Regions from separate parts of the Selenomonas sp. oral taxon 137 str. F0430 genome, predicted to be linked through region 1. Evidence: riboswitches for the same ligand, from Rfam matches in the RefSeq annotation. Region 1 holds a riboswitch; the other holds the start of a gene.
What was found. A riboswitch is a leader RNA that binds a small molecule or an ion and turns the genes downstream of it on or off. The one in region 1 is predicted to bind molybdenum cofactor.
Positions count from the first base shown of each region.

Region 2: linked by a shared signal. The riboswitch ahead of HMPREF9162_RS11615 (hydrogenase small subunit) and the one ahead of HMPREF9162_RS02580 (ABC transporter substrate-binding protein) in region 1 are both predicted to bind molybdenum cofactor.

Region 1 covers NZ_AENV01000005.1:269,570-273,210, forward strand. Annotated here, with positions in the region: gene HMPREF9162_RS02570 (methionine ABC transporter permease) at 1-142, opposite strand, end outside; gene HMPREF9162_RS02575 (methionine ABC transporter ATP-binding protein) at 111-1,163, opposite strand; molybdenum cofactor riboswitch at 1,345-1,500, shown strand; gene HMPREF9162_RS02580 (ABC transporter substrate-binding protein) at 1,602-2,732, shown strand; gene HMPREF9162_RS02585 (iron ABC transporter permease) at 2,729-3,641, shown strand, end outside.
Region 2 covers NZ_AENV01000015.1:288,103-291,743, reverse strand. Annotated here, with positions in the region: gene HMPREF9162_RS11625 (M23 family metallopeptidase) at 1-780, shown strand, start outside; gene HMPREF9162_RS11620 (hypothetical protein) at 810-1,721, shown strand; molybdenum cofactor riboswitch at 1,825-1,967, shown strand; gene HMPREF9162_RS11615 (hydrogenase small subunit) at 2,242-3,330, shown strand; gene HMPREF9162_RS11610 (nickel-dependent hydrogenase large subunit) at 3,327-3,641, shown strand, end outside.

The DNA.
Region 1 (3,641 bases):
CGAGGATCTCTCCCTTTGCCGTGACGTGCAGGAGCACGCCGAGCGGGATGCCGACGGCGCTCGCGATGATCATGCTGACGAGCACCATGTAGACGGTTTCGCCCAGCGCCTTAGTCAGCAGGGGCATCATTTCGGCGGACATAGCCGATCACCTCCTGTTTCAAATGCTGTGCGGACAGATACGAGATCGCCGCGTCGATCTCCGCGGTTTCGCCGCGCAGACCGATGATCATGCGCCCAAAGGGCTGATCCTTCATCTGGTCGAGCGTGCCGAAGAGCATCGTGACCTCGATATCGGGGAACAGGCGGATCATGTCGGCGAGTACGGGATCATCCGCGTTCTCGCCGAGGAAGGTGAGCCGCAGGAGCATGTAGCTGCCCGGCGTCGGCGACGCCTCGATCGGGTTGCCGCGGAACGCCGTCGGCAGGTCGTTCGAGAGCAGAACGCTGATAAATTCCTTCGTAATCGCTTGCCGGGGCTCGGTAAAGACATCTACAACGTCGCCCTCCTCTGCGATGACACCGCCGTCGAGCACGGCGACGCGGTCGCAGATGTCCTTGATGACCTGCATCTCGTGCGTGATGACGACGACCGTCAGACCGAGCCGGCGGTTGATGTCGCGGATGAGCGCGAGGATGGACTTCGTCGTCTGTGGGTCGAGCGCGGAGGTTGCCTCGTCACACAGCAGCACCTTTGGATCGCCCGCGAGCGCGCGCGCGATGCCAACGCGCTGTTTCTGCCCGCCCGAGAGATGGCTCGGATACGCGTCCGCCTTGTCCGCGAGACCGACGAGCGCGAGGAGCTCCGTGACCTTTGGGCGGATCTCCTCGGCGGAGCGTCCCGCGAGCCGCAGAGGAAAGGCGACGTTGTCGTAGACAGTCGCCGAGGACAGCAGGTTAAAATGCTGAAAGATCATGCCGATGTGGCGGCGCTCTTCGCGCAGTTCGCTCTCGCTCATCGCAGTCAGATCGTGTCCGTCAATGATCACCTCACCGCTTGTTGGGCGCTCGAGCAGATTGATGCATCGGATGAGCGTGGATTTGCCTGCGCCCGAGAGTCCGACGATGCCGTAGATCGTGCCGCGCTCGATGCGCAGATTGATGCCGCGCAGGGCGTGGACGTCGTCCGCGTATGTTTTAATGATATTTTTGAGTTCAATCATATACAGCCCTCCTTTGGGCAAGGTTAGAAACAAACGTAGCACAGACGAGAACTTTTGTCAATGTTTTCGGACGAATGCGAGAGGCTTTGCGCAACTTTTTTCAGATTTTTATCGGATGGGAAAAAGGCGGTGCAGATACTTGTATTGTGGACACCCTCATGCTATACTAATGAAAACTCCATAACGAGGTGTTTTTCGAGCTGCCGGCGCCTACGGCTTTGCTATGGCGCGGCGGCCTGACCGGGACGAACTCGGTCACGGGGGACGGATTGGAAACGGGCGTCCCTTCCGCAGACGCTCGTCGTCTGCATTGTAAAGGAAAACCGGCAGGAGCATGGTGCGCTTTTTCGCGTGCAGTCGATGCCCCCGGATTTCCGGCGGGCATTTTTTGATGCCCGGGCGATGGGATTTCGGCACGTGCCGAGAAAGGGGAATTCAATGAAGGCAGGAACAGAGTTCATGCGGCGCATCTCGGCGCTGCTCGCGTGCGCGGTCACTGCGGCGGCCCTGCTCGCGGGCTGCGGGCAGACGGCAAAACAGGCGGCGGAGCAGACCTCTGCACAGGAGACGTACAAGTTTACGGATCAGGCGGGCAACGCGGTCGAGGTCAAGGCGCCCGTCGAGCGCATGGTCGTCCTCCAGCATCATTCGCTCGACATCATCTGCCAACTCGGCGGACAGGACAAGATTGTCGGTGTCGAGTCGACGTGGCAGCGCGATCTCGGCGACTACATCGCGGACATCTGGCCCGCGATCAAGGAGATGAAAACACCCGGCACGCTCTCGCAGCCCAACATCGAGGAGATCGCCGCGCTCAAGCCCGACATCGTGATCGTCGCCTCGCAGTCGGATCAGGCATCCGCGGCAAAGCTGCGCGAGATGGGCATCCCCGTAGCGGTCATTTCGCTCCGCGGCGAGGGCAAACAGGCGGAGGCGCAGAACCCGCGCCTTTCCAACGCGGACAAGGCGTATACGGACGGGCTGCATAACGCGATCGAGATTCTCGGACATCTCACGGGACGCGATGCGAAGGCAAAGGAGCTCTGGGCGTTCGCCGAGGAGAGCCGCGCGATCGTCGAGAAAGCGGTCGGCGACATTCCCGATGCGGAGCGCGTGACCGCGATCCCCGTGTCGAGCAAGCACATGGTCTACGGCAACGATAAATACGTCGGCTGTATGCTCCTGCGCGCGGGTGCGGTGAACCCGGCGGCAAAGGACATCCAGGGCAACGGCGAGTACAACGTCGAGTCGCTGGCAAAGTGGAACCCCGACGTCATCATCTCGCAGGATCGCTATCCCGAGGTCTACAAGGAACTCACGACCGACCCCGCCTATGCACAGCTGCGCGCTGTGCAGAACGGGAACGTCATCAACGCGCCGTACTGGGCAAAGCCGTGGGGCAACCCGGACGCGGATTCCGTTGCACTCGGCGAGCTGTGGCTCGCGCATATGTTCTACCCGAGCAAGGTGAGCGCGGACGTTGTGCTAGAGCGCGCAAAGGCGTTCTACGAGACGTTCTACGGCGTGCCGTTCACGGGCACGGTAGATGCGGGAATCAAGGCAAAATGACGGGAACAAAATTGTTCACCCATGGGGGGCGGGGCGCACTGTGCGTCCTGCTCCCTTTGGCGTGTATCCTATTTTCACTGACACTCGGAGCGTACTATATCCCCGTGGAGCACGTCTTTCACATCCTCACTGCAGACGTGACAGGGACGCTTCCCGCGGATATCACGCCCATGGAGGTCTCGATGATCTACGACGTGCGCCTGCCGCGCGTCGTCGCCGCCGTGCTCGCGGGCTGCGGGCTGGCGGTCGCGGGCGGCGTCTTTCAGGCGCTCTTTGGCAACCCGCTCGCCAGTCCCTACACCCTCGGCGTCAGCAACGGTGCGGGCTTCGGCGCGGCGCTTGCCATCGTGCTCACGACGAGCGCGGCGGCGGTGCAGATCTCTGCGCTCGCGTTCGGCATCGTCTCGGTCGGGCTGACCTTCCTCCTCGCAGGGCGCAAGAGGAGCGCGCCCGTGACCATGATCCTCTCGGGGATGCTTGTCAGCGCTTTTTTCTCCTCGCTCGTCGCGCTGCTGAAATTCACCGCCGACCCGCAGGAAAAACTCCCGCAGATCGTCTACTGGCTCATGGGCTCGCTCGCGAGCGTGCGCTATGACGGGCTGCTGCTCGTCCTGCCCGCGTATATCGCCGCGCTCGTGCTGCTCCTCCTCTATCGTTGGCGCATCAATATCCTCAGCATGGGGACGCAGGAGGCGCGCTCGATGGGCGTCTCCGTTACGCGCGACCGCGCCCTCATCATCCTCGCGGCGACGCTCCTCACCTCGCTCGTCGTCAGCTTTTCCGGCATCATCGGCTGGGTCGGCATCGTCATCCCGCATCTCGCGCGCATGATCACGGGACCCGATTTCCGCCGGCTCATGCCCGTCTCCGCCGCACTCGGCGTCGTCTATCTGCTCGTCATCGACGACC
Region 2 (3,641 bases), on a different contig from region 1:
GGCGCATCCGCGCTCTCAGTCTACACGCTCATGCACTCTTACCGTCATGAGGCGGAGACGGCACAGCTGCGCGAGGCGAACCGCATACAGCAGGAGCAGATCCTCACGGTGTCGAAAAAAGCTGCCGCGCTCGAAGAGGAGCTGGGCAAGCTCCGCCGCACGGAGGACGGACTGCGCGCCATCGTCGGCGCCCCTGAGACGCAGCCTGAGGACGACAATCCGCAGGTCGGAGACGCCGCGCCTACGGGCGGGGTGCCCCACAGTGCGACAACGGACGACCTCAGCGAGGCACTCGCGGCGCTCGAGCGGCATATCGGCGTGCGCCGTGCATCGCTCGATGAACTCAGCGGCATCGTGCAGAAGAACTACCCGGGAGCGTCTGGCCTTGGCGGCACAGCGCCCGTCACGACCCCGACCGGATGGCCGACGGACGGCTTCATCAGCTCGCCCTACGGTCTGCGTTTTGGCGGAGCGGAGTTCCATCAGGGCATCGATATTGCCGCCGACACCGGCACACCCATCACGGCGACTGCCGACGGCGTCGTCACTGCCGCCGGGTGGAGCGGGAGCGGCTACGGCAACATGGTTGATATCGATCATGGAAATGGTGTCATGACCCGCTACGGGCACGCCTCGGCGGTTGCCGTTACGGCGGGCGAACAGGTGCGCCGCGGTCAGATCATCGCCTATGTCGGCTCGACAGGGCATTCCACCGGGCCGCACCTGCACTATGAGGTGCGCCTGAACGGACAGCCCGTGAACCCGGCACCGTACCTTTGATAGAGGGATAGAGAGAAAGGAATCTTGTCATGCAAACAAAATCGTTCGCATATCTTCTCGCTGCAGGGATTTTACTCCTCCCCGTTTGCGGTATCGCAGCGGAGAAATCGGAGAGCCACACGGTGAACACAGCGGAGGAAACATCTGCAGACGAGGCGAAGAACGACGCTCCCGCAAGCGAGGATAAGAAGCTCGCCGAGGAGATGGACGAACTCGGCGGCGAAGTTGAGGAACCGCAGGATACCCGCGTCAAACAGGATGGCAAGGAAAGCGGCCAAGACAGCACAGAGGAAAAAAGCACTGTATCATCCGATGAGCATGGTGCGCGCGCCGATGCCGCACACGAAACGGATGCCCCGCCCACGAAAGACGACCGCCCGGTGGGGTATGCGTATGTCGGCGATAAGGACGCATGGCAGAGCGCCATGGCCGCAGACAGGACGGCGGATACGGAAGATGAGGATGAGATCAATGCCGCCGTGGACGAGGTGACCGCGGAGATCGAAAAGCTGATCGATAAGATCTACGAAGTAAATCCCCATCTCAAAGCGCCCACACTTGCAGAGGGGCACTGGGTCTTCGTTGAGGGCGACGAGCGGCGCGGGTGGTTCGTTGACCGCGGCAAAATGCACCGGAATAAAGACGGCACTATTTCCTACTGGCAGCTCATCCTCTACAACGAGTTCGGGCGTGCGCAGTTCGCGGACGCCATGCACGACGAGGACTACAAAGAGCTGCGCTACACACTCCAGCGGCGGGTCATGGATCTCAAGAAAAATACGGTCAGCACCTACGCGGTGATTGCCGTCGGCGCGGACGAAAAGGTACTCGCCGACAGCGCACGCGACGGTGAGCCGGCAGAGATCCGCCCGGACACCATGGCGGAGAAGGAGCGCGATACGGTGAAAAAACTCGCGCACAGGCTGAAATTCAAACAATAAATAAAATTTTACCGTAGTATTCGCGTAGATTATTGACAGCGGGCGTGAATCCTGATAGTATGAAGCTATCATTAAATAACTATGGGGCAGATAGAGAATTACTATCGTCCCGCGTTTCCGAGCAAAAATATCTAAGGGCTTCGCCTATGATATTGCGCCTGCGCCGGGGGACTTCCGCCCCGCGCGCACCGGGTACGCGCAGAAATGCGCGCGCCTTCCCGTATCGAAAAGGAAACGACGAATAACCGCTGCCGCAAGACCTGCTTGCGATCTTACCGTGCGGAATGAGCAGCCGCGCAGGATGCAGAGGGATTGTTTGTCGTGCATTTGGCACGGGAGGCGGTCCCCTTTTTATATATAAAGTTGGGATTGGCGCAGATAAAAATGATTGGAGGAAGAGGGCGAATTATATATCTTTTTCGCCCCGTCGGGTGTATAATAATAAAAAATCTTCATAGGAAGAATTTATTATCCGTGCCGAAAGGCAATCGCCTGTGTATTATTGTTAGGAGGCAGGAGCGTGGACAAGAGGGAGAGTCTATGGGAGGCATACCTGGCGAAGGGTATGAGCCGGCGCAGCTTTTTGAAAGCCTGCGTCACGCTGACGTCGCTCATGGGATTGAGCACGGACAACCTCACGAAGGTCGTTGAGGCGGCGGAGGTCAAACCGCTGCCGGTCGTCATTTGGCTGCACGGCCACGAGTGTACGGGCTGTGACGAGTCGTTCATCCGCTCGGGGGCGCCGCTCGCCTCCGACCTCATACTGAACTGCATTGCGCTCGAGTACAGCCATGTGCTGAGCGCGGGCTGCGGCGCGCCGTTCGAGGAGCACCTCGAAAAGACAATGGAGAAGTATCACGGCGAATACATTCTCGCCGTCGAGGGCGGCGTTGCGGTCGGTACACATGCATACACCTGCATGTCGGGCGGGCATTCCTTCGAGCACACGCTCAAACGCGTCGCCGCGGGCGCAAAGGCGGTTGTCGCCTACGGCACCTGCGCCACCTCGGGCGGTATTCAGGCGGCGGCGCCGAATCCCACGGAGTCGCGCGGCATCCGCTCGCTCATCGGAGCGAAACCCTACATCGCCGTCCCCGGCTGCCCGCCGATCCCGGAGGTCATGACGGGCGTTCTCATGCACGTCGCCCTCTTCGGCACGCTGCCGCCGCTCGATGCGGAGGGACGGCCGAAACAGTTCTACGGCAACCGTATTCACGACACCTGCTACCGCCGCCCGTTCTTCGACGCGGGCATGTTCGCCGAGCGCTTTGACGACGAGGGCGCAAAGGCGGGCTGGTGTCTCTATCACCTCGGCTGCAGGGGCCCCGAGACCTATAACTCCTGCGGCAATCTCCGCTGGTACCAGGGCATGTCGTATCCGATCCAGTCGGGTGCGCCGTGCATCGGGTGCAGCAATGCGAACTTCTGGGATCAGGCGCCGTTCTCGCGCCGTCTCCCGGAGTATAACGGCATCGACGTCGACATGGTCGGCGCAGGTCTTGCCGTGGCGACTGCGGTCGGCGTTGCGGCGCACGCGGGCGCAAGTCTCGTGCAGAAACGTATGCATGAGAAAGAACTCGCCGCGCATGAGAAAGAGGTGCACGAATGAAACACGTTGTTGTAGACCCCATCACCCGCATTGAGGGACATCTGCGCGTCGAGATTCAGGTCGACGAGGCAACGGGGAAAGTACAGGATGCGATCTCTTCCGGCACGGCATGGCGCGGGCTCGAGCTCGTCATGCACGACCGTGACCCGCGCGACGCGTGGGCATATATCCAGCGCATCTGCGGCGTCTGCACGTCGTCCCATGCGCTCGGCTGTCTGCGCGCCGTGGAGGATGCGTTCGGCATCACGATCCCGAAGAACGCGCATTACATTCGCAACATCATCGCCGCGTGCCTCGGGCATCAGGATCAC